4 regions of the Variovorax stachyos genome follow, and region 2 is predicted to be linked to each of the others. Evidence: predicted binding sites of a transcription regulator. Region 2 holds the regulator's gene; each other region holds the start of a gene.
What was found. Region 2 encodes LexA, which represses DNA repair genes until DNA is damaged. Its sites were predicted from a motif close to ACTGTATNNNNATACAGT; they were not measured.

Region 1 (7,562 bases), on a different contig from region 2:
GATGGCTGAAGCTTCGAATTGCGGGTCTTGGTTGATGTCGTCCAGAGAGGGCACCGCCTCGATGCCGAGACGCGTTCGCGAGGTCTCATGGTCGCCGTCGGCTGCATCGACCGTTCCGTCTCGAAAGAACTCGAGCTTGCGCAACTCGAGTCGGCCATCGCCAAGTTCAGACACCAATCGGACGGGGTCCTCGAGGCCTTGGTGCTTCCAAAACACGTCGATGTACTGCTTCGCCAAGTTCACTGTGGTTCGATGTTGAAGGTCTGGTTCTGGCCGAACCCGGCCTGAACTCAACGAAGTTCGACCCGGCCATCTGATTGGCGCACCACCTCAGCACGCCATTGGGGCTTGACCATGCCATCGTTGCTCTGGATACCGGAGGTCCGCTTTCAGTCTGTCACGCAAGGACTATGACGCTCAGCTGATTGCGGCTCTGGAGCGTTGACCAGAATTGGTGCACGGTTCCGGCAACACCCTGAGCGGCAATCCGGGACCGCGAGGGGCCCGCCGCACAAACGAAAGTTGGTGGAGGGTCGTTCGTTGCGCTTCAATGGTTGCAAGGGATCTAGGCGGCAAACGCCGGTCCGGATGATCGATCGCTTCTCGCAACCCGCTCAAGTGCAAAGCCCGCGCGGACCGATCTGCGCTTGGTCGGTCTTCCTGATCGCCGTCCATCGAGCCATTGCCGCTTTTCCGAGGCCTGAATAGCTTGGGGGGCTGACCGAGGTGATCTACGCAGCGAGCCCGAAGGTCCCGCCTTGGCGAGCGGGAGAGGCGCGGGAAGCGCGCCGCGTCCCTCTTCATGAACAGGGCCATGCAGAGCGGATCGGACGATCGGCCTTGGCCAAGATGCGTAGGACGCGTTGGCAACCGGCGGGCCAGGGAGTCGCCAGCGCCCACTAGCGGAAATCCCGGCTGGCCGTTGCGAGCCGCCCCAGCAGCGGCGTCAGGTCTTCCAGTCGCTGCGCCACGAGGCTGCAGACCGGCCCCTCGCGCTGCCAGGTGCCGTGCACCGCGAGCAGGCGTGAGTTCAGCAGTTCGCTGCGCTGCTGCTCTCGGATGTGCTTCCAGGCGATCACCTGGACCACGCCCGTCTCGTCTTCGAGCGATACGAAGATCACCCCCTTGGCGGTGTCGGGCTGCTGGCGCAGCGTCACGATGCCGCAGTAGCTGACCTGGGCGCCGTTGGCAATGTCCTGGAGGTCGGCCGCGCATGCGAGCGCGCGCCTGGAAAGGAGCGGGCGCAGCAGCGCCAGCGGGTGCCGGCGCAAGGTGAGCCCCGTGGCCGCATAGTCGAAGAGGATCTCCTCGCCCTCGGGCGCGGGCGGCAATTCCAGGATGTCCTCCTGGACCGGCGCATCACGCAGCAACACGGGCGTCGCGCGCAGCGCCGCCGCATCCCAGACCTGCTGCCGGCGGTGGCCGCTCAGGCTCAGCAGGGCATCCGCACTCGCCAGCAGGCGCGTCTCGTGCTGTTCCAGGCCTGCGCGCCTTGCCAGGTCCTCCGCGCTGTCGAAGACCGATTCGGCGCGCGCTGCCACGATGCGCTCGGCCGATGCCCAGCGCAGCCCCACGATCATGCGCAGACCCAGGCGCACGGCAGGGCGGTGGGGCAGATCCTCCAGGGTGCAGTCCAGGTCACTGCGCATCACGTCGGGCGGCCGCACCGCCACTCCATGCCGGCGCGCATCCTGCAGGAGCTGGCTCGGGCTGTAGAAGCCGAGCGGCTGCGAGTTCAGCATCGCGGCCAGGAACTCCGCCGGGTGGTGGCACTTGATCCAGCAGCTCGCATAGACCAGCAGCGCAAAGGAGGCGGCATGGCTTTCCGGGAAGCCGTATTCGCTGAAGCCCTTGATCTGCTCGAAGATCGATTCGGCGAAGGCCCGTTCGTACCCGCGCGAGGTCATGCCCTCGACGATCTTGCCGTAGTACTTCTCCAGTCCGCCCTTTCGCCGCCAGGCGGCCATGGAACGGCGCAGGCCGTCGGCTTCCCCCGCCGTGAAGCCGGCGGCGAGCATGGCGATCTGCATCACCTGCTCCTGGAACACCGGCACGCCGAGCGTGCGGCTGAGCGCCTCTTGCAGTGCTGCGCTCGGGTAGCTGACCGGCTCCAGGCCCTGGCGCCGGCGCAGGTAGGGATGCACCATGCCGCCCACGATGGGTCCGGGCCGCACCAGCGCCACCTCGATCACCAGGTCGTAGAAGCAGCGGGGTTTCAGGCGCGGCAGCATGCTCATCTGCGCGCGGCTTTCGATCTGGAACACGCCGATCGTGTCGGCCTTCGAGATCATCTCGTAGGTGACGGGATCCTCGGGCGGAATGTCCTGCATGCCGAACTCGTAGCCCTTGCGCTCGCCGATGAAGGCGAGCGACTTGCGGATGGCGGTCAGCATACCCAGTGCCAGGCAATCGACCTTCAGGAAGCCCAGCGCATCCAGGTCGTCCTTGTCCCACTGGATGACCGTCCGGTCGGCCATGGACGCGTTCTCGATCGGAATCATGCGCGACAGCGGGTCGCGGGTGAGCACGAAGCCGCCTGTGTGCTGGCTCAGGTGACGCGGGAATCCGAGCAACTGAGTGGTCAGCAGCAGCAGCTGCTTGACCCGCAAGTCATCCAGCGACAGTCCCATTTCCGCGATGCGTTCGGGCATCACCTGTACGCCATCGAAATAGCGGTAGTCCTTCGCCAGCGCATCCACCATGTCGGGCTCGAAGCCGAGCGCCTTGCCGACATCGCGCAGGGCGCTCTTGGGCCGGTAGCTGATCACCACCCCGGTGATAGCGGCCCGGCCGCGCCCGTAGCGCTGGTAGAGGTACTGCAGCACCTCCTCGCGGCGCTCGTGCTCGAAGTCGATGTCGATGTCGGGCGGCTCGTTGCGCTCCTTGGAGATGAAGCGCTCGAACAGCACGCTCATGCGATCGGGATCCACCTCGGTGACGCCGATGCAGTAGCACACGACCGAGTTGGCCGCGCTGCCGCGACCCTGGCACAGGATATGGCGTGAGCGCGCGAACTGCACGATGTCGGCGACGGTCAGGAAATAGTGTTCGTACGCGAGCTCGGTGATCAGCTCGAGCTCGTGCTCGATCTGCAGCTGGAGCTTCGCGGAGATGCCGTCCGGCCAGCGGCGCCCCGCGCCCTCGTAGGTGATGCGCCGCAGGTAGGAGCCCGGCGTCTCGCCGGGCGGCACCACCTCGGCCGGGTACTGGTAGCGCAGCTCTTCCAGCGAGAACCGGCAACGCGCCGCCACCTGCAGCGTCTCGGCCAGGAGATCCGCAGGGTAGGTCTGCGCGAGCCGCAGGCGGGTGCGCAGATGCCGCTCGGCGTTGGGGTGCAGGTCCAGGCCGCATCGGGTCAGGGGCTTGCCCAGGCGAGTCGCGGTCAGCACGTCATGCAACGGCTTGCGCGAGCGCACGTGGAAGTGGACGTCGCCCGTCGCCACCAGTGGAATCGCGGTGAGCCGGCTGGCCGCGCGCAGGCGGTAGAGCCACATCTCGTCGTCCAGCAGCCGCAACTGCTCTGCACCGAACCAGCAGCGGCCGGAGAACTGTCGCAGCAGCCAGCGTCCCAGTGCCTCCAGCTGCTCGGGGGTCGACATCCGCCTTGGGCAGGCCACCACCACGCAGTCGGCCAGGGCCGGCCCGGTCAGCTCCTCCAGACGAAGCCGGTAGGTTCCCTTGTCGGAGGCCCGCCGCAGGGTGGTGATGAATTCGCACAGGTTGCCGTAGCCCTCGAGGTTGCAAGCGAGGACCACCAGCGTGAAGGGATGCGCGCAGTCCACCGCAAACTGGCTGCCGACGAGCAGGGGGAGGTCATGTTCCAGGGCAGCCACATGGGCGCGCACGATCCCCGCGAGGCTGCATTCGTCGGCGAGCGCCAGCGCCGTGTAGCCCAGTTGCTTGGCGCGTTCCACCAGCTCCTGCGGCTGGCTGGCGCCCTGGAGAAAGCTGAAGTTGGAGATGCAGCGCAGCTCCGCGTAGTCGGGCAGGGTGGCCATCGCGCAGGAGCCTCAGGCAAAGATGCCGTGCAGGAACCAGGCGCTGCGCTCATCGGCCAGCCGCGTCTGGAAGATCCAGAGCACGCCGGCGTGCTCGCTGAGCGCCACCCAGTAGTCCCGGGCCACGTGGCGGTGCGTGTTGGCGCCTGGGGCTTCAGGATCCACGGGCTCCCCGGGCCGCTCGCCCACGCGGTCCCACCAGCCGAATTCGATGCGGTGCGGACCGGCGAGCAGCTGCAGCGCGCCCTGGTAGAGCGGCTGCGAGTCACGCAAGGCCAGCCGCTGGGGCTTGGGCAGGATGAAGGTCGGCTGGGGATGCTCGAGCGGGCGGGCCGCGCCCCGGGGCCGCTGCTCGGGGGCCGGCTGCCAGTGGCACATCCATTCCGGACGGTGGTCCTCGGTGGCCACCGGACGCAGCACGCGCTCCGGTCCGAGCCGCGCTGCGATGCGCTCCAGCACCAGGTCCAGGCTCTCGCCGTCTTCGCGTGCGTCGGGCAGCAGCGAGCGGCTTTGCTCCTCGAGCGGGTGCACCTCGTCGGCCTCGAGCTGGAGGTCGCCCACCGGTGCCTGCAGCTGCGAGCGTGCCAGGTGCTCGGCCAGCAGCCTGCTCAGGTGTTCGAGGTTGCGCGTGGGCTCGGCCGTGCGGAGGGTGAGGGATCCGCCGTCGCCCGCCATCCTGCTGCGCATGGCATCGTGGCACCAGCGCAAGGTGCAGGCGGTCACGCCCGCGCGGCGTGCGCTGAGCCAGGCGCACAGCTGCAACAGCAGCCGGCGGGCGCCGAAGAGCAGGGCAGGCGCCAGCTCGACGCGCGCCATCAGTTCCAGCCGCGCGCAAAACGTCTCGGGGATCTCGACCCAGGTATGGACCTCCGGGCGCAAGCCGTAGGCGCGGTCCAGGGCCGCAAGCAGTTCCTTGTCGAAGCGCCGGCTGATTCCTCCGCGCGGCAGCGCACGCACCTGCCCGAGGGTCTGGCAGCCCAGTCGCGCCAAGGTGGCCGCATGGGCGGCCACCGCGTTCAATGCCGCGAGCGGCAGCTCGTCGAGCAGGCTTTCCAGCGGCCTGGCGAAGCCGTTCGAGCGGCCGGTGCGCGCGAGGGCCACGGCGCCCAGGCTGGTGGGCGCCCAGCTCAGCTGCCCCACGCCCAGCTCCGCTGCCTGCGTCTTCACCCGTTCGACCAGTTGCCGCCTGCCGCCGAAGAGGCGCGCGCTGGCCGCGACCTCCATGACGACGGCAGGGCTGTCCGATGCAGGCTCGGCGACGCTGACGCGGGGCGTGAACTGGAGGCACCACACGGCATGCGCCCGGACCGCCTCAGTGCGCCGGGAGTCGCTCAGGCCGGGGTCCGGCAGAAGGGCGGCCCAGAGCATGGGGGACGTCTTCCGAAACAACACGGGCGTGCCGCCGGGCGGCAGCGAGGAGGGCGCTGGGCCTGGCAAGGCGCGGCGTCAGCAGGGGCGCGAGGCCTCCTGGAACGGAGGGCAGCCGCAGCACCGCATCGTGGGTGCTGCCTCGGCGCTTCAGGATCTGCACATGCAGCTCCCAGTCGAGGCCATGGGACACCTGCAGGCGCAGCGGCGCCGCCGATGATTCCCGCAGCGTGCTCAGGGGCCGGCACAGGAACACCGGGCAGTCGCAGCCCAGCGCGCAGACCTGCAGCCGACGGATCTGCTCCTGGCGCGCCTGGGGCAGCCAGGCCACCACCATCCCGGCCGCATTGGCCTTGACGAGCTGCTCGGTCGTCCAGAGTCGTTCGGCCGGTGTCGTGGCCTGGACCCAGATGACATGGCGCTCGTCGATGCCCTCGTCACGCAAGCCGGGCAGGTGAGGCGACTTGGGCGGTGCGACCACGACGATGTCCCTGCGGGCCGCACTCGTGGCGCGTATCGCCGGCGCCAGCAGCCGCCATTCGGTGAGCGCGGGCTGGGGCTGAAGCAGTTCGGTCAGTGCCCGGGTCGGCCACCCGTGGCCGGGGAGCAGCGCATCGAGGCCGCCGTGCCCGCTCGGCACGGTCGGCGCCCCGGACACGCCCAGGTCGGTGCCGCGCCAGAGGGCTGCCTCGACCTCGGCAGGCAGTTGCGGAGGGGCGCGACGCGCGTGGGCGTTGGCGCCGCCGCTCGGAGGCTCGGCGGGCGGTGGACTGGGACTGGCATGCATCGTGGCTCCCTGTGCTGCATCTATGTACTGTATTTATGTACAGTATCACACCAGTTCGCGCATCAGCCAATGCTTGTCCGAGGCGAACGCGGGCCTGTTACACGGCCTGCCTCTAAACTGTTCCTCGCATGTGCTATTCCGCCCAGATCAAAGCCGAGTACAAGAAGTTCGTCCAGATGTTCGGGGCGCTCATGAGCCTGCGCGATTTCGCCAGGCTTTACCAGCAGCGCGAGCTCGACGCCCGGGTCAAGATCCCGAAGTCGATGGATGCGCTGTTCACGGCGCCGCAGTCGGATCTCGAGGTGGAGATCAGGGGATGCATCGAGGCCTTCAATGCGCGGCAGGCGATGCAGCTGGAGCAGGAGCTTTTCAAGCAGCGCAAGCGCCTGGCCGATGCGCAGCGCTCGCTGCTGCTCAAGGTGACCAAGAAGTCGACCGGGATGTGCGCATCGCCACCAACAGGATTGCGGTGGCCAAGGAAAAGCTGTCCGACCTGGCACGCGCCGAACTGCTCGATCGGGATGCACGGATCTTTCCTGGCGTGTATGCGCCGGTCATGGTGTGGGAGGACGGGCAGCGCGTCATCAAGCCGATGCGCTACCAGTGCCGGCCCGCCGGCAAGCCCGCCGTCCACGACACCAACTTCCCGGGAACCTACAACGCGCGGCGCGACAACCTCGAGGGCTTCTGGCGCGAGCTGTTCGGCTTCTCGCACGGCCTGCTGGTGCTCAATGCCTTCTACGAGAACGTGCAACGGGACGGGAAGAACGTGGTGCTGGAGTTTCGCCCGCAACCCGAGCAGGACATGCTGGTGGCATGCCTGTGGTCGCGCTGGAGCGCGCCCGGCGAGCCGGACCTGCTGTCTTTTGCGGCGATCACCGATGAGCCGCCGCCGGAGATCGCCGCGGCCGGGCACGACCGCTGCATCATCCCGATCCGGCCCGAGCACGTGGATGCCTGGCTGCGGCCCGACCGAAAGAATCTGGCCGCGCAGTACGCCATCCTGGACGACCGCGAGCGGCCGTTCTATGAGCATCGGCTCGCTGCGTAGGATGAGCAGCAGCGAGATCCAACCCCGGCAAAGGAGCGGAGCATGCCCGCCACACCAGAAGAGATGCAGATGCTGGTCGAAGCCTTCGACAAGGCGCATCGACCTCTGGCAAGGGCGATGGCGGACCTGCTGATCCGCGGCAACGTCCTCCTGGAAGAGCATCGCCTGCTCGAGGGCACGGTCGGCGACGCATTCGAAGCATTCGTCTTCGGCGTGCTTGCCGAGCACGACATCAGCACGGAGGAGTTCGCACAGACGCTGATCGCCTACGAGCGGCTTCGAGAGACGCTCGATCATCTCGAGCAGTTGCCGCCGTGAAGTGCATCCTCAATCCGGGTGATTCACCGTCCTCTTGCCT
Region 2 (7,562 bases):
CCGAGGCCATGGACCAGCCGAGAAAGACGAAGGTCACGGCGCGGCCCCGCTGCTCCAGCGGCACCAGCATGCCCACGCAGGCCGCCGCCTGGGGCGTGAAGATCGCGGGCGAGATGACGGTCAGCATGCGCACGGCCAGCAGCCCGCCATAGCTCGGCATCAGCGTCGCGACGAGGTGGCCGGCTGCGTACCACAGCATGGTGCAGGCCAGCAGCAGCCGCCGGTCCCAGCCCGCCACGACGGCGGCCAGAAGGGGCGCGCCGAAGCACACCACCGCCGCCCCGGCGGTGATCAGCTGGCCCGCCGTGGCAGGGCTGACCTGCAAGGAATTGCTGAGTTCGTTGAGCGTGCCGGGCACCACCATCACCCCGGTGCCGATCACGAAGTTGCCTGCCAGCAAGGCCCAAAGGGACGCCGGCAGCGCGGGACGCCTCAACGTCGCACCTGCAGCGCGCCCGGGTTGACGATGTTGGTCGGGTTGCCCTTGATGAAGCTGACGACGTTGTCGAAAGCCTGGCCGAAATACATCTCGTAGCTGTCCTGCTCGACGTAGCCGATGTGCGGCGTGCAGATGCAGTTCTCCAGGCGCAGCAGCGCGTGGCCTTGCAGCGGCGGCTCGCTTTCGAAAACGTCGATCGCTGCCAGCCCGGGCCGCCCGCGGTTGAGCGCGGCGAGCAGCGCATCCTGTTCCACCAGCTCCGCGCGCGAGGTGTTGACGAAGAGTGCGGTGGGCTTCATGCGCGAGAGATCCTCGAGCGTGACCAGGCCTCGGGTCTCCTCCGTGAGTCGCAGGTGGATCGACAGCACGTCCGCCGCGGCAAAGAAGGCTTCGCGATTCGGCGCCACCTGGAAGCCGTCAGAGCGGGCGCGGGCGCAGCTCTCTTCGCGGCCCCAGATCACCACCTGCATGCCGAAGGCCTGGCCATAGCGTGCCACCAGCTGGCCGATGCGGCCATAGCCCCAGATGCAAAGCGTCTTGCCCTTGAGCACCGAGCCGAGCCCGAAGTTGGGCGGCATGGACGCGGACTTGAGCCCCGATTGCTGCCAGGCGCCATGCTTGAGGTTGCTGATGTACTGCGGGAGGCGGCGCATTGCCGCCATGATCAGCGCCCAGGTGAGCTCGGCCGGCGCCAGCGGCGAGCCCGAGCCCTCGGCGACCGCCACGCCGTGCTCGGTGCAGGCATTGACGTCGATGTGTTGGCCAGCCCGCCCGGTTTGCGAGATCAGCTTGAGCTTGGGCAGCTTCTCGATCAGTTGGCGCGATATCTGGGTGCGTTCGCGGATCAGCACGATCACGTCGGCATCCTTGAGCCTCACCGAGAGCTGTCCGATGCCCTTGACCGTGTTGGTGTAGACCTTGGCGGCATACGCGTCGAGCTTGGAGGCGCAGCGCAGTTTGCGCACTGCGTCCTGATAGTCGTCGAGGATCACGATGTTCATGGCGTGCCATTGTGCCTCGCACCATGCACGGATCCGCGCGCCACGCGCCAGAAGCGCAGGGCGCTCCTGGGACATGCCCCGCGGGCCGGGCGCTCAGCGCGCCTGGACCCGGCGCGCGATCGTCAATGCAGATGGCCCGGCGAAGGCGCCGCACTTGCAGCTTCCAGGGCAACCAGCCGGTCGAGCTCGGCGCAGACATCCGCCATGCGGCCGGAGATCACGACTCGGCCGGTGCTCGGCCCCTGGTGTTGCGCATCGACCGTGCGCACCACGCGCAGCGGCCGGGGCGGTGCCGACAGGCGGGATGCCGGCGTGACGGGCCGCACGGCGCAACTGGGGCGGATGCCGACGTAGCGGAGGCCGGAAGCGCTTCGGCGGCGCGACGGTATCCAGCGGCTGGCAAGTGATTGAAGGGGCGTGAACAGGTCGACGAAGCTGAGCAGAGCGATTCCCATGTGAACTCCATGAAGGTCAGAGATTGAACATAGGCAGGATTGCTTTCGCCGGCCGCGACAGGGTGATGGCCCTTGGCCATACGCCCGCCACCTGTCGCAGCCGCTGGGCAGCGTGAGCGGGATTCGCTCAGGCCGCCTTGTGCGGCTACATCAGCATCGTGTTGCGGATCAGGCCGACGGCGAGGCCTTCGATCTCGAAAGGCTCGCCCGGCTGCACGATGATGGTGGGGTAGTCGGGGTTCTCGGCGTGCAGCTCGATGACCTGCTTGTTGCGCTTGAGGCGCTTGACCGTGACTTCGTCGCCCAACCGCGCCACGACAATCTGGCCGTTGCGGGCCTCCTTGGTGGCCTGCACGGCGAGCAGGTCGCCGTCCATGATGCCGGCGTCGCGCATGGACATGCCGCGCACCTTGAGCAGGTAGTCCGGCTGGCGCTGGAACAGCGTGTTCTCGACGTAGTAGGTCTGGTCCACGTGCTCTTGCGCCAGGATGGGCGAACCGGCAGCGACGCGCCCGATCAACGGCAGCGCGAGCTGGGCCATGCCGGGCAGTGAAAGCGAGAACTGGTTGTTGCGCGATTCGTTCAGCGAGCGCAGCGCATCGCCCTTGAGCCGGATGCCGCGCGAGGTGCCGCTCACGAGCTCGATGACGCCCTTGCGCGCCAAGGCCTGCAGATGCTCTTCGGCCGCATTGGCGGACTTGAAGCCCAGCTCGGCGGCGATCTCGGCACGGGTGGGCGGCGCGCCGGTGCGTGCGATGGCGCTCTGGATGAGGTCCAGAATCTGCTGCTGGCGGGCGGTAAGCTTGACGGCGAACTGCATTGACGACTCCTTGCGGCACTGGCTGAATATCCAGTACCTGTATTTTTAACCAGTTTCCGGAGCTTTGGCAAGTCATGGTCGACAACATCAGCGAAGGCAGGCGTCGTGTAGTCGTCCTGGGCACGGGCGGCACCATCGCGGGCCGCTCGGCCGCAGCGGCCGACAACGTCGGCTATACGGCCGGCCAGGTGGGCGTGACCGAGTTGCTGGAGGGCATCGCGGCGCCGGCGGGCATCGCGCTGCAGACCGAGCAGGTGGCCCAGGTGGACAGCAAGGACATGGGCTACGGGATCTGGCGCAGCCTGGCCGAGCGCTGTGCCCACTGGCTGGCACAGGCCGACGTAGCGGGCGTGGTCATCACCCACGGCACGGACACCCTGGAGGAAACCGCGTTCTTTCTTCAGTCCGTGCTGGCGCCGTCCAAACCGGTCGTGCTGACCAGCGCCATGCGGCCTGCAACCGCGCTGACGCCGGACGGGCCGCAGAACGTACGCGATGCCATCGCGGTCGCCGCGAGCGCACGTGCGCGGGGCGTGGTGGCGGTGTGCGCGGGCGCGGTGCACAGCGCCTTCGATGTGCAGAAGGTACACACCTACCGGGTCGACGCCTTCGGTTCCGGCGATGCGGGGCCAGTGGCCTATGTGGAAGAGGGCGCCTTGCGCGAGCTCAGGAACTGGCCCGCGTCGCCCCCTGAGCCTGCACGGTTGTGCTTCGAGCTGATGCAGCAGGCCGCCCGCTGGCCGCGTGTGGAGATCCTGATGAGCCACGCGGAGGCGCGCGGCAGCATCGTCGATGCGCTGATCCTGGAGCAGCAAGCAGGCGCTGCGGAACCGGTGCAGGGCCTGGTGCTCGCGGCCACCGGCAACGGCACCCTGCACGAGGCGCTGGAAGCGGCCGCGCTGCGAGCACAGGCGGCCGGCATTGCGGTCGTGCGCGCCACGCGCTGCCTGCAGGGCCGCATTCTCCCCACGCCGGGTGCTGCGCTGCGCGACGCCGGCGCCCTGACGCCGGTGAAGGCGCGCATTGCCCTGGCGCTGGAACTGATGGCCACGCAGGCCGGCGGCGTCTGAGCGCATGTTCGAGGCCCTGCGCTCGCACGCCTGGCTCTATCCGGCGCTGGAGGTGGTGCACATCGTCGGCATCGCGCTGCTGCTCGGCAACCTGGTGGCGCTCGAGGTACGGGTGTTCGGGCGCGCTGCCGTCCTGCCGGTGGCGGCCATGGCCAGGTTGTCGCTGTCGATCGCGGCCAGCGGCTTCGCACTTGCGGCGGCCAGCGGTTCGCTGATGTTCGCCACCCAGCCGGCGGAACTGCTGGCCAATCAGACCTTCCTGATCAAGATGGGCCTGCTGGTGGCCGCCGGCTTCAACGCAGGCTGGTTCCACATGCGCGGCTCGCTGCACAAACTCGATGCGATGGCGCGGGTACAAATGTTGTTATCTACTGCGATCTGGCTGGCCGTCGTGTTCTGCGGCCGTTGGATCGCCTACTGAAGAGGAGCTTTCTCGATGAAACGTCGCGATATCGTCATCGCCGCCGCGTCCCTGCCGCTGGCCACACCCCTTGCCTGGGCCCACCATGGCTGGAGCAGCTTCGACCAGGACCGTCCGATCTATCTCGAAGGAAGGGTGGCGCAGGTGCGCTGGCAGAACCCGCATGCGGAACTGTTGATCGACGTCCCGTCCGGGCTCAAGGTGCCGGCCGATCTGGGGAAACGGGCGCTGCCCCCGCAGAGCGCGCCGGTCGACGGTCCGGGCTTGCTCGCGCGGGCAACCGCGCCTCGCCGCACTGACCGCCAGTGGGAGCTCGAACTCGCGCCGCTGACGCGCATGGAGGCCTGGAAGGTCGCGGAGATCAAGCCGGGCACCGCTGTCTCTGCGGTGGGCTTCACGTTCAAGGAAGAAAAGGGAGAGCCCGTGATGCGCGTCGAATACCTGTTCGTCGACGGCAAGGCCTACGGGCTGCGTTCCAGCCCTGCCTGACGATCAGCTCGCCAAGGCAGCCAGCGCGCGCTGGGTGATTTCGTCGACGCTGCCGACGCCGCTGATCACCCGGTACTTCGGCGCGGTCTCGGGTTCGGCCTTGGCCCAGGCTGCGTAGTAGTCGACCAGCGGCCGGGTCTGCTGGCTGTAGACCTCGAGGCGGTGGCGCACCGTCTCTTCCTTGTCGTCGTCGCGCTGGATCAGGTCTTCGCCCGTGATGTCGTCCTTGCCGTCGACCTTCGGCGGGTTGAACTTGACGTGGTAGATGCGCCCGGACGCCGGGTGCGAGCGGCGGCCGCTCATGCGCTCGATGATGTCGGCGAAGGGCACGTCGATCTCGAGCACGTAGTCGAGCTTGACGTTGGCTGCACGCATGGCGTCGGCCTGCGGGATGGTCCGGGGGAAGCCGTCGAAGAGAAAGCCGTTGGCGCAGTCCGGCAGCGCGAGGCGCTCCTTGACCAGGTCGATGATCAGGTCGTCGCTCACCAATGCGCCGGAGGCCATCACCGCCTTGGCCTGCAGGCCGAGCGGGGTGCCGGCCTTGACGGCCGCGCGCAACATGTCGCCGGTGGAGATTTGAGGAATGCCGTACTTCTGGCAGATGAAGGCAGCCTGTGTGCCCTTGCCCGCCCCGGGGGCGCCCAACAAAATCAGTCTCATGGTGTCCTCGGAGGTTCTTCGATCTTCTGTCGCGCCTGGCATGCCGGTGACTGCGTTGCATAGGGCGGAGTTGCGTCGAGGATAGCACGCACTCTCGAGCGAATACGCCCGCCGGCGGGCGTGATCAGGCGGCGAAAAGGGCGCGGACCCGCGCGAGGTCTTCGGGCGTGTCGATCCCCGGGCCGGGCGCATGCGTGCTCACATGCACGGCGATGCGATAGCCGTGCCACTGGGCGCGCAACTGCTCCAGCGCCTCGGTCGCCTCCACGGGCGCAGGCGGCAGATCCGGGAACTGCCGCACGAAGCCCGCGCGGTAGCCGTAGATGCCGATATGGCGCAGCGGTGACGGGGAAGTCGGCAAGGCCGTCGGCCCGTTCTTCGCGAAGCCGTCGCGCCACCAGGGGATCGGTGCCCGGCTGAAGTAGAGCGCGTTGCCCCGGGCGTCGAGCACCGTCTTGACGACGTTGGGATTGAGGAAGTCCTCGAGGGAATCGATGGCATGCGCGGCCGTGCTCATCGCCGCATCGGGATGCGAAGCCAGGGTTCGGGCAACGGCGTCGATCAGAGATGGATCGATCAGCGGCTCGTCGCCCTGGACGTTCACCACGATCTCGTCGTCCGCAAGCCCCAGCTGCACGCAGGCTTCGGCCAGGCGGTCACTGCCGCTGGCATGATCGGTCCGGGTCAGCAAGACCTCGACGCCGTGCGCCTCGCAGGCGGCGACGATGCGAGCGTCATCGGCGGCGACCACCACGCGCTCGGCGCGGGACTGTCGCGAACGCTGTGCGACACGCACCACCATGGGCACGCCGGCGATGTCCGCCAGGGGCTTGTCGGGCAGTCGCGTGGAGGCGAGCCGCGCCGGGATCAGGACGGCGTAGCGCAAGCTCAGAGCCCCAGTTCCTCGTCGGACAGCGTGCGGGCCTCGGTCTCGAGCAGCACCGGAATGCCGTCGCGTACCGGGTAGGCCAGGCGGGCGCTGCGCGAGCGCAGCTCCTGCGCCTCGGGATGCCAGGTGAGCGGTCCCTTGGTCACGGGGCAGACGAGCAGTTCAAGCAGCTTGGTGTCCATCGAGCGATGATAGCTTTGCGTCGAGTGCGCGGAAGAAGGCCGGCTCGGGTTGGAACACCAGCGGCAGCGCGAGCGCGTCGGGCGCGCGGCGCCACAGCTTGAGCGCATCTTTCTCGGTGCACAGCAGCACGTAGCCTGTGCCCGGCGGCGCTTGCCAGTCGGTGAAATCGTGGTGGTCGGGCAGCGCAATGCACTGCTGCGGCGCGAACCCGCGATCACGCAGCATCTGAAAGAAGGCCTCGGGCTTTGCGATGCCCGCAACGGCCACCAGCGGCCGGCCCGCAAGCGATGCGAGCGGCACCGGGGTGCCGTCCAGCCGCAAGGCCGCATTGGCGAGCGAACGCTGCGCCGTGAAGCCGGCGAAAGCAGGGCGCGCGCCGGTGTGGAGCACCAGATCGCAGTGCCGTGGCCAGCGCTCGCGCAGCGGCCCGGCGGGCAGCAACCAGCCATTGCCCGTGCCGCGGTCGTCGAAGACGCAGATCTCGATGTCGCGTGCCAGCGCCAGGTGCTGCAGGCCGTCGTCGCTCACGATGCACTGCGTGCCCGGGTGGCGCGCCAGCAAGGCACGCGCGGCCTCGATGCGGCGCCGCGCCACGAAGACCGGCGCCCCGGTCGAACGGCGGATCAAGGCCGGCTCGTCGCCGACCTCGCGCGGGTCGCTGTCCTCGTGCACTTCCCGGCAGTCGTCGGTGGTCCGGCCGTAGCCGCGCGAGACCACGCCCACTTTCAGTCCGCGCGCCTGGAGGTGGCGTACCACGGCCATCACGACCGGCGTCTTGCCCGAGCCGCCGGCGATCACGTTGCCGACCACCACCACCGGCACGCCGACTCGCTCGGTGCCGAGCAACCCCAGGCGATATAGCGTTCGCCGGAGGGCCGTCAGCGTCCCATAGACAAGGGAGAGGGGCCACAGCAAGCCCGCGAGCACTCCGCGGTGCAGCCAAGCCCCCTGCAGGTCCAAACTAACGTCCCGCCCGTGCGGCCGACTGGGTGGCGAAGGTGATCTGCATGAGGCCGGCGCGACGCGCGGCTTCCATCACCGTGATCACCGATTGATGGGCGGTGGTGGCATCGGCGCTGATGATCACGATGCTGTCCTTGCCGCCGTTGGACGCGGCGCCCAGGGCCTCGGCCAC
Region 3 (7,562 bases), on a different contig from region 2:
CGGCCGTTGCGCCACTGCGCGTCCGGCACCGTCTCCCAGGCCGCGGCGAAGGCCTTGCGCACCGCCGCCGTGCCGCTGTGGCGGGTGCCGAAGGCCTCGGGGCCGGCGGCGGTCTGGAATACGCAGTCCTCGTGCATGAAGCTCATCAGGGCCTCGATGTCGTGGCGGTTCCAGGCCTCGCTGAAAGCCTCCAGGGTGGCGATGGTCACGGGGGCGGGCGATGCTGCTGCGGTCACGCGGAACTCCTGTCTTGTCGATGAGTGCAAGGGTAGGGAGCCGGCGCACGGCGCGATAGGGCCAGATGCAGGGATTCGACCAAGCCAGTCGACGCGGCCCTAAACTTTGCGCACCATGCCCAACCCCCGATCCATCCAGTGGGCGCAGCTGTTCGTGCTGCCCGAGCAACCCGGCCTGCCGCTGCAGGGCCGCCTGCGCGCGGCCGTGGTGCAGGCCATCCTCGAGGACCGGCTGAGCCCCGGCGCGCCGCTGCCCTCGTCGCGCGAACTGGCGGCACTGCTGGGGCTGAGCCGCAACACCGTGACCTCGGCCTACCTGCAACTGATGGACGAGGGCTTTCTCGAGGCGCGCCCGCGCAGCGGCGTCTTCGTCGCGCACAACGCGCGGCCGCTCACGGCAGCGCCTGCCGAACCGCTGGTAGGCCGCAGCGGCCAGTCGGGCCAGCCGCCCGAGTGGTCGGCGCGGGTGCTGCGCTCGCAGGTGGACCGGCCCACGCTCTCCAAGCCCGACCGCTGGCGCGACTATCCATACCCCTTCGTCTACGGCACCTACGACCCGCAGCTGTTTCCCACCGAGGACTTCCGCGAATGCTGCGCGCGCAGCCTGGCGCGCTCGCAGCTGCCGCACTGGACGCCGGACTTCGAGACCGACGACGTGCCCGACCTGATCGAGCAGATCCGCACGCGCCTCCTGCCCCGGCGCGGCGTGTTCGCGCTGAAGGAGGAGATCCTCGTCACCCTCGGCGCCCAGCACGCCTGCTACCTGCTGGCCGAGGCGCTGTTCGACGAGCACACCCGAGTCGGGCTGGAGGAGCCCGGCCATCCGCATGCGCGCAACAGCTTCGCGATGCGCAATCCGAAGTGGGTGGAGATCGATGTCGACGACGAGGGCCTGGTCGTCGATGCGCTGCCGGCCGCCGACTACCTGTTCTGCACGCCTTCGCACCAGAGCCCGACCACCGCCACGCTCAGCCTGGAGCGGCGCCAGTGGCTGCTGCGCAAGGCCGAGCTGCAGGACTTCGTGATCATCGAGGACGACTACGAAGCCGAGAACCTCTACGAGGGCACGCCGATGCCCGCGCTCAAGAGCCTGGACAAGACGGGGCGCGTGATCTACGTGGGCTCGGTGTCCAAGAGCCTCTCGCCGGCGCTGCGGCTGGGCTTCATCGTGGCGCCGCGCGCGCTGATCAAGGAGCTGCGGGTGATCCGGCATTCGATGGTGCGGCATCCCAGCGCCTTCCTGCAGCATGCGTATGCGCTCTTCCTTTCGCTTGGGCACCACGAGTCGCATGCGCGGCGGGTCAACCATGCCATGCAGGAGCGGCTTGCGCTGGCGGCACAGGCGCTGCGCGAGCATCTGCCGGACTTCGAGTTCAGGCTGCCCTCGGGCGGGGCGTCGATCTGGGTGCAGGCACCCTCGTGGGTGGATGCGGCCGAGCTGGCGCTGATGGCACGCAGCCACGGGGTGCTGATCGAGGCGGGGGATGTGTTCTTTGCGAAGCCGCCCTATCCGTGTCCCTTCTTCCGGCTGCGGCTGTCGTCGATCGCGGCGTCGCAGATTCCGGCGGGGATCAGGGCGCTGGGGATGGCGGTACAGGAACTGGCGCAGGCGCGCGGGGAGAGCCTGAGCGCGGCGCCTCGCACCCACTGACACACTGACGGCCTATGTGGCAGGTACGTCGTTTGCCCGCATCGCCGACATGATCATCGGCCCACTTCACGAGCAGGCCGTGCAGCTGACGCCCCGTGCCGCACGGATTGCCGCTCTTCTTCTTGTCGACGACGAAACCGTTCCGCCGACGCTGCGGCGTTCGCTGTGCATCGCCCTGTCGCACTGCGGTATGCCCGAAGACACGGCGCCCGTGCTGTGGGCGCATGACGACCCGGATGCCGTGGCGGCGCAGCGCTTCGTGGCGGCCTGCGTGGAAGTGGCAGCGCGCCTGCCCAGCAGCCGCAAAGGGTAGGCGGGAGCGTTGCGCCCCTCAGTGCCGGGCGGTGCCGCGTCCGGTCTCGGCCTGCAGCGCATCGATGCGCCGGGAGGCCTCGGCCTTGGTGAGCGAATCGTCGAACTCTTCCTTCGCCTCTTCGCACAGTGTCTTGAGGTAGGAGCGCTGCGCGCCGGTCATGGGCTCATCTCCCGTGACCCAATCGTTCGGGTCCTTCTCCATGTTGCTTTCCGCGGCATGCGCCTGGGTTGCCTTGTCGGTCATGTGAACTCCTTCAAACGCCTTTGATTGCGATGAGTGAACTGTATAAAACAACAGCCATCGGCCTGTCGGACGAATGCCATAGGTCATGCAAGACCTCCGTGCGAGGACAAGCCGCTGGCACCGCCCTCGTGCGCTGCGCACCAGACAAGGGTAAGTCCCCATCCCCTGGCTCCATGCAGGCTTGCGCCCTGGCACTTCCGGCCGGGCGCCCGTGGGTGCAAAGTTCCATTCGCCTCATCACCAGGAGAAACGAATGAACATGCCCCGGCGCTTCACCCTCTCAGGCGCGGCCTTGGCCGCCGCATTGGCCCTCGGCGGGGCCGCCGCCCAGGCCCAGACCAAGGAGCTGACCTTCGCACACCAGGACATGCTGGTGCCGCTGCGCCTCGTCATGGAGTCGGGCGAGGTCGAGAAGGCCACCGGCTACAAGATCAACTGGCGCATGTTCTCGGGCGGCGGCGACGTGATCCGCGCCATGGCCTCGGGCGACGTGCAGATGGGCGAGACGGGCTCGAGCCCGCTGACCGCCGCCGCGAGCCAGGGCCAGGACATCAAGCTGTTCTGGATCTCCGCCGACATCGCCGACGCCGAGGCGCTGGTCGCGCGCAACTCCTCCGGCATCACGAGCATGAAGGACCTGAAGGGCAAGAAGGTCGCCACGCCCTTCGTCTCCACCGCGCACTACCAGCTGATGGCCGGCATGAAGATGGAAGGCGTGGACCCGAAGACGGTCAACGTGATGAACATGCGCCCGCCCGAGATCGCGGCGGCCTGGGAGCGTGGCGACATCGACGCCACCTTCATCTGGGACCCGGTGCTGTCGAAGATCCGCTCCAGTGGCAAGGTCATCGCCACCTCCGGCAGCATCGGCAAGCGCGGCGCTCCCACCTTCGAGGGCATCGTGGTGAACGCCAAGTGGGCCGCCGCCAACGAGCCCTTCATGGTCGCCTTCGTGAAGGCGCTCAACCGCGCCAACGAGGAGTACAAGGCCTCCGGCAAGAGCTGGACACCCGACTCGCCCCAGATCAAGGCCATGGCCAAGTGGACCAAGGCCGACCCCAAGGACGTCGGCGCGGCGATGGCGCTCTACAGCTTCCCGACCCTGGCCGAGCAGGTCTCGCCCACCTGGCTGGGCGGCGGCGCGGCCAAGGCAATGGCCAACACGGCCGTGTTCCTCAAGGAGCAGGGCCGGGTGCAGGAGGTCAAGGCCGACTACAGCGGCTTCGTGACCACGGCCTACGTCGAGAAGGCGATGGCGGCGGCCAAGTAGCAAGGAAGAAAAAGAAGGCGCCCCATGCCCACGCTCGACATCCGAGACCTCACGGTCAACTACGCCGTCACCGGCGGCACGCTGCAGGCGCTGGCCCCCGTCAACCTGCAGATGCACGACGGCGACTTCGTGGTCGCGCTCGGCGCCTCCGGCTGCGGCAAGACCACGCTGCTCAACTGCATCGCCGGCTTCCTGCCGCCTTCCACCGGCGAGATCCTGCTGGATGGCAAGCCGGTCGCCGGCCCCGGCGCCGACCGCGGCGTCGTGTTCCAGAAGCATGCGCTGATGCCCTGGCTCAACGTGCGCGACAACGTCGCGCTGGGCCTGCGCCTGGCCGGCGTCGGCAAGGCCGAGCGCGACCGGATCGCCGAGGACAAGCTGGCGCTGGTCGGCCTGCAGCAGTACGCCGGCCGCGCCGTCTACGAACTCTCCGGCGGCATGCAGCAGCGCGTGGGCATTGCCCGCGCGCTGGCCAGCGACCCGGCCGTGCTGCTGATGGACGAGCCCATGGGCGCGCTCGACGCCTTCACGCGCGAGCAGGTGCAGGAGATCCTGCTGAAGGCCTGGTCGAAGTCGAACAAGATGGTGTTCTTCATCACTCACTCGGTGGAGGAGGCGCTGTTCCTCGCCACCCGGCTCATCGTGATGAGCCCGAGCCCGGGGCGCATCTCGCACGTGTACGACCAGGTGCCGTTCTCTCGCCAATACCTCTCGCACGGCGATTCGCGCAAGGTGAAGTCGGAGCCCGAGTTCATCCGCATGCGCGAAGAGGTCCTGGCGATCATCCATCATCGGGAGGCCGTCCATGCCTGACGCCATCATCGCTTCGCCCGTGGCCATGACGCCACCTGCCAACAGTCCCGGGCAGCCGGCCGTCGTCGCGGCGCCGGGGGCTGCGACGAAGGGCGGTGCCAAGCTCAAGACCAGCGCCTTCAAGGTGCCGGGCGCGGGCTCGAGCGCCGCCATCAGCGTCGTCACCGTGGCCGCGCTCGTGGCGCTGTGGTTCATCGTGACCAACATGGGCTGGGTCAAGCCGCTCTTCCTGCCCTCGCCGCAGGCAGTGGCGCAGCAGTTCTACGAATACGTGACCGGCCAGGCCAACGACAAGCCGCTGTGGCAGCACTTCCTGGCGAGCATGTTCCGCGTGTTCTCGGCCTTCCTGCTGGCGTGCGTGACGGCCATTCCCATCGGCATTGCCATGGGCATGAGCCGGGTGGCGCGCGGCATCTTCGACCCGCCGCTGGAGTTCTACCGGCCGCTGCCGCCGCTGGCCTACCTGCCGCTGATCATCATCTGGTTCGGCATCGACGAGCTGCCCAAGGTGCTGCTGATCTTCCTGTCGTGCTTCGCGCCGCTGGCCCTGGCCGCACGCTCGGGCATGCGCAGCGCGTCGCAGGAGCAGATCAACGCGGCCTACTCGATGGGTGCCAGCTACATGCAGGTGATCCGCCACGTGATCCTGCCCTCGGCCCTGCCCGACATCCTGGTGGGCATGCGCATCGCGATCGGCTTCGGCTGGACCACGCTGGTGGCGGCGGAAATGGTGGCGGCCAACATGGGCCTGGGCCAGATGGTGCTCAATGCATCGAACTTCCTGCGCACCGACATCGTGATCATGGGGATCATCGTGATCGGCGTGGTGGCCTACCTGTTCGACCTGCTGATGCGCTGGCTGGAGCGCCGGCTGGTCCCGTGGAAGGGACGCATGTAGCAGGCGCTCAGGGTGTCGCGGCGCGGCTGGGAATGCCCAGGCCGCGCACGACCGCGGGCCGCGCCACGAAGGCTTCGAGTGCGCGCTTCACGTGTGGGAAGGCGTTGAATTCCACCAGTTCGCCCGCTTCGTAGAAGCCGATCAGGTTGCGAACCCACGGGAAGGTCGCGATGTCGGCGATGGTGTAGTCGTCACCCATGATCCAGTCGCGCCCGGCCAGCCGCTTCTCGAGCACCCCGAGCAGTCGCCTGGATTCCGCCACATAGCGGTCGCGCGGGCGCTTGTCGTCGTAGTGCTTGCCCGCGAACTTATGGAAGAAGCCGAGCTGGCCGAACATCGGCCCGATGCCGCCCATCTGGAACATCAGCCACTGAATGGTTTCGTAGCGCGCGGCGGGGTCGGCCGGCAGCAACTGGCCCGTCTTGTCTGCCAGGTAGATCAGGATCGCGCCCGACTCGAAGAGCGGCAGCGGTTTGCCACCGGGGCCGTCAGGGTCGAGGATGGCGGGGATCTTGTTGTTGGGGCTGAGCGAGAGGAACTCCGGCGACATCTGGTCGTGGGTTTCGAAGTTGACCAGGTGGGGCTCGTAGGGGAGGGCGGTCTCCTCCAGCATGATCGAGACCTTGACGCCATTGGGGGTGGGCAGAGAGTAGAGCTGCAGGCGGTCGGGGTGGGCTGCGGGCCACTTCCTGGCGATGGGATAGGCGGACAGATCGGCCATGGGTTCTCCTTGTTGTCTTGAAGAAGGCACAAGGCCGGATTCTGCCTCTGCTTCGGATGAGGGGCGAATGCGGCGTAGCCGGTCGCCAGTGGAGATTGCGGATTTAGTGACAGATATTTCAGGCCGAAGTCTCTCGAAGAGACGGTAAGTGTTAATGCCGTGTGCGCGGATTGACACCGCTTGAACTTTCTCCTGTCTTTGCTGTTGTGACTTCCGTGGCTACGATCCGCCACCAATGAACGGATGCGGCGGCAGGATGCCGTTGCCACCGCAGTTCCTCTCATTGAATTGCGCCGCTGCGCGCCATGACGCGCAGCGAGAAGATCAATCACCCAGGGAGTCCCATGGCAAGCCGTCAACGGCGCGCACGCGTGCGCGCTGCACTTTCAACCTCGTCCGCTCGAAGCCAGTCCAGCATCGCGACTCGCAAGAGACCCGGAGCTTCCACCGCCATCTGGCGAGCCTGGGCCGTCCTTCAGCCGCCTGGGCGTGTTGAGGTGGTCGCTGTGAACCGCATACATCTGGCCGTTGATCGCCAATCTCAGCAGCACGCCGAACCCGGGAACGACCGGCGTCTCGGATGTAACGTACAACATCGGATTCATGGGGATGTATCGAGACCAGGAAAGCGGGCTTGCGCAGAACTGGAATCGATACTTCGACAAGCGCCTGGGCCGCTACACGCAGCCCGATCGCATCGGACTTGATGGCGGACCGAATCGATATCCCTATGCCAACCTGAATCCGCTGAGGTACGCCGATCCTGATGGCCGCTTGGCATTCTTGCTGCCGGCAGCACCCACGATTGGTGGCTGGATCGCAGGCGGAGTAGGTACCGCAACCGGTGCAATGCTCGGCTGGAATGTGTTTGGGCCGATGCTTCAGGACAAGACGCCCAACATGGTGAGCCCGGCTCATGGCACGTCAACCCTGGTAGCGGGCAGGAGCGCAAGTACGGCACCGATGGCAAGCCGGAAATGGACATCGACTGGGATCATGATCACGGACAAGGTGCGCCGCATGGTCACAATTGGGGCCCTAGCGGACGCGACAAGGGTTGGCCCTTGTCACCTTGGCCCCGCGGCAGAAAATCATGCAACTAGAGGAGCCAACATGAGTCGATTCGTCATGCTTGTATTGCAATCGGATAGTCAGCTTTTCGTCCGGCGCATCGCCCGAGAAGTCCCCGTATGGATAGCCGACACGCAGGCGAACGCACAGATCAAGGCTAGTTCGACAGGTGACCCCGAGCAAATGACTTGGTTTCCACTAAGAGCAGGCGAATCGCTTGAGCAGGCAGCAGCGCGAATCGCCGTGTCCTTGGATGACCACTACAACGAGCACTCGCAGCAGCCTGGCTATGACACGCTTGTAGTGCAAGGGGTCGACGCGGCAGCAATGCCGATGGACATAT
Region 4 (7,562 bases), on a different contig from region 2:
AGGAGACTTCCATGTCCTTCCTTCGGATGCCCACGCCCGTCGCCGCGCGACGCCTCTTCCTCGGCCGTTCCGGCCTCCTGCTCTCGGGCACGGCGATCGCCCTGCTTGCGGGCCAGGACGCGCTGGCGGCCAAGACCGGGGGCGACGGGCCCGGCGACGTGCAGATCCTCAACACCGCGCTCGGCTCGGAGCTCGAGGCCATCGCGGCCTACCAGGTCGGGGCCGAGAGCAAGCTGCTCGACAAGCCCGTCCTCGACCTGGCCCTGACCTTCCAGGGCCATCACCGGGCCCATGCCGCGCTGCTCGCGGCGACGGTCGAGAAGCTCGGCGGCAAGGCCGTGAGCGCCAAGGCGAAGTACGACTTTCCGACCTCGCAGCTGAAGACGCAGGCCGACGTGCTGCGCTTTGCCGCCAAGCTGGAGCAAGGCGCCGTCAGCGCCTACCTGGGCGCGGTGCCGATGTTCGACGACCGTGCACTGTCCAAGGCCGCGGCGAGCATCCTCGGGGACGAGGCGATGCACTGGGCGGTGCTGCGCCACGCGCTGGGCGAGGCCCCGGTGCCTGCGGCCTTCGTGTCCTGAACGGACCGGCGCGCCCGACCTTTCTCAGACGTCGACTTCGACGTCGTCGGCGCGCAGCTCCATGAGCTCGCGCCGCGCGGCGGCCTCGCCCTTGCCCATCAGCTTGGTGATCTCGCCCTGCGTGCCCAGCAGGTCGAAACGGCCCAGGCGCACCTGAAGCAGGCGGCGGGTGTCGGGGTTGAGGGTGGTCTCCCACAGCTGCTCGGCGCTCATCTCGCCAAGGCCCTTGAAGCGGCTGATGCTCCAGGCGTTCTCGCGCACGCCGTCCTTGCGCAGCTTGTCGAGGATGGCGGTGAGCTCGCCCTCGTCGAGCGCATACACCTTGGACGCGGGCTTCTTGCCGCGCGCCGGCGCATCGACGCGAAACAGCGGCGGCTTGGCCACGTACACATGGCCCGTGTCGATGAGCTTGGGGAAGTGCCGGAAGAAGAGCGTGAGCAGCAGCACCTGGATGTGCGAGCCGTCGACGTCGGCGTCCGACAGGATGCAGATCTTGCCGTAGCGCAGGCCGGAGAGATCGGGCGTGTCTTCCGGCCCGTGCGGGTCGACGCCGATGGCGACCGAGATGTCGTGGATCTCGGTGTTGGCGAACAGGCGGTCGCGCTCCACCTCCCAGGTGTTGAGCACCTTGCCACGCAGCGGCAGGATGGCCTGGCTTTCCTTGTCGCGGCCCATCTTCGCGCTGCCGCCGGCCGAATCGCCTTCGACCAGGAAGACCTCGTTGTGCGCGATGTCCTTGCTCTCGCAATCGGTCAGCTTGCCCGGCAGCACCGCCACGCCCGAGCCCTTGCGCTTCTCGACCTTCTGGCCGGCGCGCTGGCGCGTCTGCGCGGCCTTGATGGCCAGTTCGGCGAGCTTCCTGCCGTAGTCGACGTGCTGGTTGAGCCAGAGCTCCAGCGCCGGGCGCACGAAGCTGGAGACCAGCCGCACCGCGTCGCGCGAATTGAGCCGCTCCTTGATCTGGCCCTGGAACTGCGGGTCCAGCACCTTGGCCGAGAGCACGTACGAGGCGCGCGCGAACACGTCCTCGGGCAGCAGCTTCACGCCCTTGGGCAGGAGCGAATGCAGGTCGACGAAGCTCTTGACCGCGTTGAACAGGCCGTCGCGCAGGCCGCTCTCGTGGGTGCCGCCGGCGCTGGTGGGGATCAGGTTGACGTAGCTCTCGCGCACCGGCTGGCCGTCCTCGGTGAAGGCCACGCACCACTCGGCGCCTTCGCCTTCGGCGAAGTTGTCGGCGTTCTTGTCGGCATGGCCGGCGCCTTCGAACAGCGGGATCACCGGGTCGGCGTTGAGCGTCTGCATGAGGTAGTCGCGCAGGCCGCCCTTGTAGAGCCACTGCTGGGTCTCCTTGGTCTTCTCGATCACCAGCGTGACGGTCACGCCGGGCATCAGCACGGCCTTGCTGCGCAGGAGATGGGTCAACTCGTTGACCGGCAGCGTGCCGGACTCGAAGTACTTGGGGTCGGGCCAGGCGCGCACCGTGGTGCCCTGGCGGCGCTCGCCGGTCTCGATCGGACGAACCTGGAGCGGCTCGACCACATCACCGCCCGCGAACACGATGCGCGCGGCGGAGCCTTCGCGGAAGGACTGGACCTCGAGCCGCTTCGACAGCGCATTGGTCACCGACACGCCCACCCCGTGCAGGCCGCCGGAGAAGCTGTAGGCGCCGCCCGCGCCCTTGTCGAACTTGCCGCCCGCGTGCAGGCGGGTGTAAACCAGCTCGATCACAGGCGCCTTCTCCTCGGGATGCAGGCCGAAGGGGACGCCGCGGCCATCGTCCTCGACGCTGACCGAGGCGTCGGCGTGCAGCGTGACCTTGATCTTCTTGCCGTAGCCGGCCAGCGCCTCGTCGGCGGCGTTGTCCAGCACTTCCTGGATGATGTGCAGCGGGTTGTCGGTGCGGGTGTACATGCCCGGACGCTGCTTGACGGGCTCGAGGCCCTTGAGGACGCGAATGGAGCCTTCGGAATAGGCCGGGGGAGTCTTGGTGAGGGTCGCCATGGGGGCGGATTGTATGCGTGGCACTTCTGAAAACCTGTATGCGCATACAGAGCTGCGTTGATGCGTCCGCCGCATCAACGCAGCCCGAAATATCAACAATCCGTGTCGCAGCGGTTGCCTGTGCGTTCCCTCGCTTTTGGATACAGTCGCCGGATGCACGCTCAATCCCAGCCGCTCTCGCTCAAGCAGGTCCTCTTCTGCGGCGCGATGATCGTCACTCTCTCGATGGGAATCCGCCACGGCTTCGGGCTGTGGCTCCAGCCGATCACGCAGGAGCAGGGCTGGTCGCGCCAGAGCTTCTCGCTGGCACTCGCCATCCAGAACCTCGCCTGGGGTGTGATCGGCGTCTTCGCGGGCATGCTGGCCGACAAGCTCGGCGCCTTCCGCGTGCTCGTGGCCGGCGCCGTGCTCTACGCATTGGGCCTGGCTGGGATGGCGCTGTCGCCGACGCCGCTCATGTTCGCGCTGACGGCCGGCGTGCTGATCGGCGCGGCGCAGGCCGGCACCACCTACGCCGTGATCTACGGCGTGATCGGACGGCAGATCCCGGTCGAGCGGCGATCCTGGGCCATGGGCGTCGCGGCCGCGGCGGGCTCCTTCGGCCAGTTCCTGATGGTGCCGGTGGAGGGGCAGCTGATCGCGGGCCTGGGCTGGCACACCGCACTTCTCGTGCTGGCCGCGCTGGTGCTGCTGATCGTGCCGCTCGCCATCGGATTGCGCGAGCCGCGCCATGGCACGGGCACGCTCGCGCACCGCGACCAGACCATCATGCAGGCGGTGCGCGAGGCTTTCCGCTATCCCAGCTTCGTGTTGCTGACGGCCGGCTATTTCGTCTGCGGCTTCCAGGTGGTGTTCATTGGCGTGCATCTGCCCAGCTACCTGCGCGACCAGGGGCTCTCGCCCGAGGTCGCCAGCTACGCGCTGGCATTGGTCGGGCTCTTCAACGTGTTCGGCACCTACATCGCGGGCGCCCTCGGCGCGCGGCTGGCCAAGCGCAAGCTGCTGGCGGCAATCTACCTCGGCCGGGCAGTCGCCATCGCGGTCTTCCTGGTGGCGCCGATCTCCCCGCTGTCGGTGTATGTGTTCGCGAGCGTGATGGGCTTCCTCTGGCTCTCGACCGTGCCGCTGACCAGCGGCATCGTGGCGCAGATCTTCGGCGTGGCGCACCTGTCGATGCTGGGCGGCTTCGTGTTCCTCAGCCACCAGGTCGGCTCCTTCCTCGGCGTGTGGCTGGGCGGCTATCTCTACGACAGCACCGGCAGCTACGACGTCGTCTGGTACATCGCGATCGCGCTGGGCCTGTTCGCGGCGGTGGTCAACCTGCCGGTCAAGGAAAACGCGATCGTGCGCCCCACCGCCCAGCCTGCCTGAGGCCGCCATGCGACCGAGCACTCGCCATCACCTCGTGCACGCCGGCTGGCTGTCGGCCGCGGTGCTGGCGCTCGTGGCGGTGTTCGGCCTCTACACGCGCCCTGCGTTCCTGGTGACGCTGGTCGACCAGCTCTGGGCCTGCTTCTGAGCCACGATCTCCCGCCCTCCCCCTGGGTCGTGCGCTGGTCGCACCTGCTTGCCCCGGGCGCCACCGTGCTCGACGTCGCCTGCGGCGCCGGCCGGCACATGGGCTGGTTCGCGCAACGCGGGCATGCGGTCACGGGCGTCGATCGCTCCGTGGAGGCGATCGCGTCGGCGGCCCGCTTCGGCCGGGCCCTGCTGGCCGACATCGAGGACGGGCCCTGGCCCTTCGCGGGCCAGCTCTTCGGCGCGGTGGTCGTGACGAACTATCTCTGGCGCTCGCGGCTGCCCGACATCGTGGCGGCAGTGGCGCCCGGCGGCGTGCTGCTCTACGAGACCTTCGCCGCCGGCAATGAGACCGTCGGCAAGCCCTCGCGGCCCGATTTCCTGCTGCAGCCGGGCGAGCTGCTGGCCGCCTGCGCCGGGCTGCGGGTGGTCGCCTACGAAGACGGATTTCTCGCCGACCCGGAACGCTTCGTGCAGCGGATCGCGGCCGTCCGGCCGCCGGAAGGCCCGGCTCGCAACCCTTTGCGCTACCCCCTCTGAGTGGCCCGTCAAGCCAGTCAGTAGAATGGCTGCCTTTCCGCAACCGACAAAGAGACCCCCTTGGAGCAACTGACAGGCAGCATCGTCGCGCTCGTCACGCCGATGCATGACGACGGCAGCGTCGACTATCCCGCCTTGCGCCGGCTGATCGACTGGCACATCGACGAAGGCACCGATTGCCTGGGCGTGGTCGGCACCACCGGCGAGTCGCCGACGGTGAACGTCGAGGAACACTGCGAGATCATCCGGGTGTCCGTCGAGCAGGCCCGGGGCCGCGTGCCCGTGATGGCCGGCTGCGGCGCCAATTCCACGCAGGAGGCAATCGAGCTCGCCCGCTTCGCCAAGGGCGTCGGCGCCGATTCGCAGCTGCAGGTGGTGCCCTACTACAACAAGCCGACGCAGGAAGGCCAGTACCGGCACTTCAAGGCCATCGCAGAGGCCGTCGGCGACCTCCCCGTCGTGCTTTACAACGTGCCCGGCCGCACGGTCGCCGATATGGCGCACGACACCGTGCTGCGCCTGGCGCAGGTGCCCGGCATCGTGGGCATCAAGGAAGCTACCGGCAACATCGAGCGTGCGCAGTGGCTGATCCGCGAGGTGCCCAAGCACTTCGCCGTGTACTCGGGCGACGACCCGACCGCCGTCGCGCTGATGCTGTGCGGCGGCCAGGGCAACATCAGCGTGACGGCCAACGTGGCCCCGCGCAAGATGCACGAGCTGTGCGTGGCGGCCATCGCCGGCGACGCGAAGCGCGCGATGCAGATCCAGCTCGAGCTGCTGCCGCTGCACCGCCATCTGTTCGTCGAGCCGAACCCGATTCCGCTGAAGTGGGCCATGGCGCGGCTCGGCCTGTGCGGCGGTGCGCTGCGCCTGCCACTGACGGAACTCGCCGAGCCCGCCCGGCCCGTCGTCGAATCCGCGCTGCGTGCCACCGGCCTCCTCAAGGACTGATTCCATCTTTACCTGCCGCAGCTCGACGCCGGCAACCTTTTGCAGGGCCGGCGCTCTCACACAGCGGCGCTGCAGCCTGACGATTGCGCTAAACATTCCACAAGGAAGATGACGTTGAATACCCTTTCGCGATTCGCACTGCTGGCCCTGGTGGCCAGCCTCGCCGCCTGCTCGGTCCTCGAGAGCGACAAGATCGACTACAAGAGCGCCGGCAAGGCCCCGTCGCTCGAAGTGCCGCCGGACCTCACGCAACTGTCGCGCGAGAACCGCTACGCGGTGCCCGGCAATGCGGTTTCGGCCAATGCCTACCAGGCCGGCGCCGCCAACGCGCCCAGCATTCCGACAGCGGTCTCGAACCTCGGCGACGTGCGCATGGAGCGCTCGGGCACGCAGCGCTGGATCGTGGTCAACCGCCCGGCCGACCAGCTCTGGGACCCGATCAAGGACTTCTGGCAGGAGAGCGGCTTCCTGTTGACGACCGAGCAGCGCAACCTCGGCATCATGGAAACCGACTGGGCGGAGAACCGCGCCAAGCTGCCGCAGGACGTGATCCGCGGCACGCTGGGCAAGCTGGTCGACGCGATCTACTCCACCGGCGAGCTCGACCGCTTCCGCACCCGCATCGAACGCGGCGCCAACGGCACCACCGAGATCTTCGTCAGCCACCGCGGCATGCAGGAGGTCTACACCAACGTTCGCCAGGACCAGACCGTCTGGCAGCCGCGCCCCAGCGACCCCGAACTCGAGACCGAATTCCTGCGCCGCCTGATGGTGAAGCTGGGCGTGTCGCAGGAGCAGGCGAAGCTCGTTGCGCAAACCAGCACGCCGGCACGGACGGCAAGCGTGTCCCATGTCGGCGGCCAGCCCGTCGTGCAGATCAACGAGAACTTCGACCGCGCCTGGCGCCGCGTCGGCCTCGCGTTGGACCGCACCGGCTTCACCGTCGAAGACCGCGACCGCGCCGCGGGCGTGTACTTCGTGCGCTACGTTCCGCCGAACCCCGACAAGAAGGAGCCGGGCTTCTTCTCCAAGATCTTCAGCTCGGGCAAGACCGAGGCGCCTCTCAAGTTCCGCATCCTGGTCAAGGGTCAGGGCGAGACGAGCACGGTATCGGTGCAGAGCGACAGCGGCGCCGCTGAAACCTCGGCCAACGCGCAGCGCATCGTCCAGGTCATCGCCGACGATCTCAAGTAAGCCGGGCCCCGCATGCTGCGCTTCCGCAGCCTGGGCAGCGGCAGCACAGGCAATGCCACGCTGGTCGAGGCGACCAGCGGCGGGCGCCGCTCGAGGCTGCTGATCGATTGCGGCTTCGGGCTCAAGCACCTCGATGTACGCCTGGCGCGTGCCGGCCTCGCGGCCTGTGACATCGACGCGATCTTCATCACCCACGAGCACGGGGATCACATCGGCTGCGCCCGTGCGCTGTCAAGGCGCGAGCGCATTCCCGTCTGGATGAGCGAGGGGACCTGGCTCGCATCCGGCGGGCACGATTTCGAGGGGCGCCTGCACCTTGCGCGGGACGGCACCGACATAACGATCGGCGACCTCCTGGTCCAGCCCTTCACGGTGCCGCACGATGCGCGCGAGCCGCTGCAACTGCGCTGCAGCGATGGCGCGCGCAGCCTCGGCGTGCTGACCGACCTGGGGCATGCGACGCCCCATGTGCTCGCGCGCCTGGCGGGAATCGACGCCCTGATGCTCGAGTTCAACCACGACAGCGACATGCTGGCGCGCTCGGCCTATCCACCCTTCCTCAAGCTGCGCGTGGGCGGCAACTACGGCCACCTGTCCAATGCCGCCGCAGCAGCCATCGCGCAGGCGCTGCGTCATGACGGCCTGCAGTACATCCTGGGCGCGCACCTCAGCGAGCAGAACAACCGGCCCGAACTCGTGCGACGCGCGATGGCCGGGGCGCTCGGCGCGAGCGAGCACGAGATGCTGACGGCCAACGCCGCCGAAGGCTCGGGCTGG

Region 1: a site for LexA is predicted at 6,180-6,197, ahead of imuA (translesion DNA synthesis-associated protein ImuA). Genes of this name have one in related genera too.
Region 3: a site for LexA is predicted at 2,484-2,501, ahead of ACMGEZ_RS02335 (DUF3072 domain-containing protein). Genes of this name have one in related genera too.
Region 4: a site for LexA is predicted at 2,616-2,633, ahead of ACMGEZ_RS07515 (DNA topoisomerase IV subunit B). Genes of this name have one in related genera too.

What each region holds. Positions count from the first base shown of each region.
Region 1 covers NZ_JBLFFN010000013.1:84,487-92,048, forward strand. The annotation lists gene ACMGEZ_RS21485 (DUF6881 domain-containing protein) at 1-237, opposite strand, end outside; gene ACMGEZ_RS21490 (error-prone DNA polymerase) at 900-3,998, opposite strand; gene ACMGEZ_RS21495 (Y-family DNA polymerase) at 4,011-5,366, opposite strand; gene imuA (translesion DNA synthesis-associated protein ImuA) at 5,311-6,153, opposite strand; partial or broken gene ACMGEZ_RS21505 (SOS response-associated peptidase family protein) at 6,282-7,204, shown strand; gene ACMGEZ_RS21510 (hypothetical protein) at 7,247-7,522, shown strand.
Region 2 covers NZ_JBLFFN010000002.1:195,951-203,512, forward strand. The annotation lists gene ACMGEZ_RS04155 (MFS transporter) at 1-436, opposite strand, end outside; gene ACMGEZ_RS04160 (D-2-hydroxyacid dehydrogenase family protein) at 433-1,440, opposite strand; gene ACMGEZ_RS04165 (hypothetical protein) at 1,563-1,895, opposite strand; gene lexA (transcriptional repressor LexA) at 2,041-2,715, opposite strand; gene ACMGEZ_RS04175 (asparaginase) at 2,790-3,785, shown strand; gene ACMGEZ_RS04180 (hypothetical protein) at 3,790-4,206, shown strand; gene ACMGEZ_RS04185 (DUF6152 family protein) at 4,222-4,695, shown strand; gene adk (adenylate kinase) at 4,699-5,355, opposite strand; gene kdsB (3-deoxy-manno-octulosonate cytidylyltransferase) at 5,480-6,241, opposite strand; gene ACMGEZ_RS04200 (Trm112 family protein) at 6,244-6,426, opposite strand; gene lpxK (tetraacyldisaccharide 4'-kinase) at 6,407-7,387, opposite strand; gene ACMGEZ_RS04210 (ExbD/TolR family protein) at 7,389-7,562, opposite strand, start outside.
Region 3 covers NZ_JBLFFN010000001.1:467,296-474,857, reverse strand. The annotation lists gene ACMGEZ_RS02350 (nuclear transport factor 2 family protein) at 1-236, opposite strand, end outside; gene pdxR (MocR-like pyridoxine biosynthesis transcription factor PdxR) at 352-1,887, shown strand; gene ACMGEZ_RS02340 (hypothetical protein) at 1,937-2,200, shown strand; gene ACMGEZ_RS02335 (DUF3072 domain-containing protein) at 2,219-2,446, opposite strand; gene tauA (taurine ABC transporter substrate-binding protein) at 2,700-3,716, shown strand; gene ACMGEZ_RS02325 (taurine ABC transporter ATP-binding protein) at 3,741-4,529, shown strand; gene ACMGEZ_RS02320 (ABC transporter permease subunit) at 4,522-5,427, shown strand; gene ACMGEZ_RS02315 (glutathione binding-like protein) at 5,435-6,148, opposite strand; gene ACMGEZ_RS02310 (RHS repeat-associated core domain-containing protein) at 6,677-7,562, shown strand, end outside.
Region 4 covers NZ_JBLFFN010000003.1:304,217-311,778, forward strand. The annotation lists gene ACMGEZ_RS07510 (ferritin-like domain-containing protein) at 12-581, shown strand; gene ACMGEZ_RS07515 (DNA topoisomerase IV subunit B) at 606-2,582, opposite strand; gene ACMGEZ_RS07520 (MFS transporter) at 2,736-3,953, shown strand; gene ACMGEZ_RS07525 (hypothetical protein) at 3,961-4,101, shown strand; gene ACMGEZ_RS07530 (class I SAM-dependent methyltransferase) at 4,131-4,640, shown strand; gene dapA (4-hydroxy-tetrahydrodipicolinate synthase) at 4,701-5,591, shown strand; gene bamC (NlpB/DapX family lipoprotein) at 5,700-6,785, shown strand; gene ACMGEZ_RS07545 (MBL fold metallo-hydrolase) at 6,798-7,562, shown strand, end outside.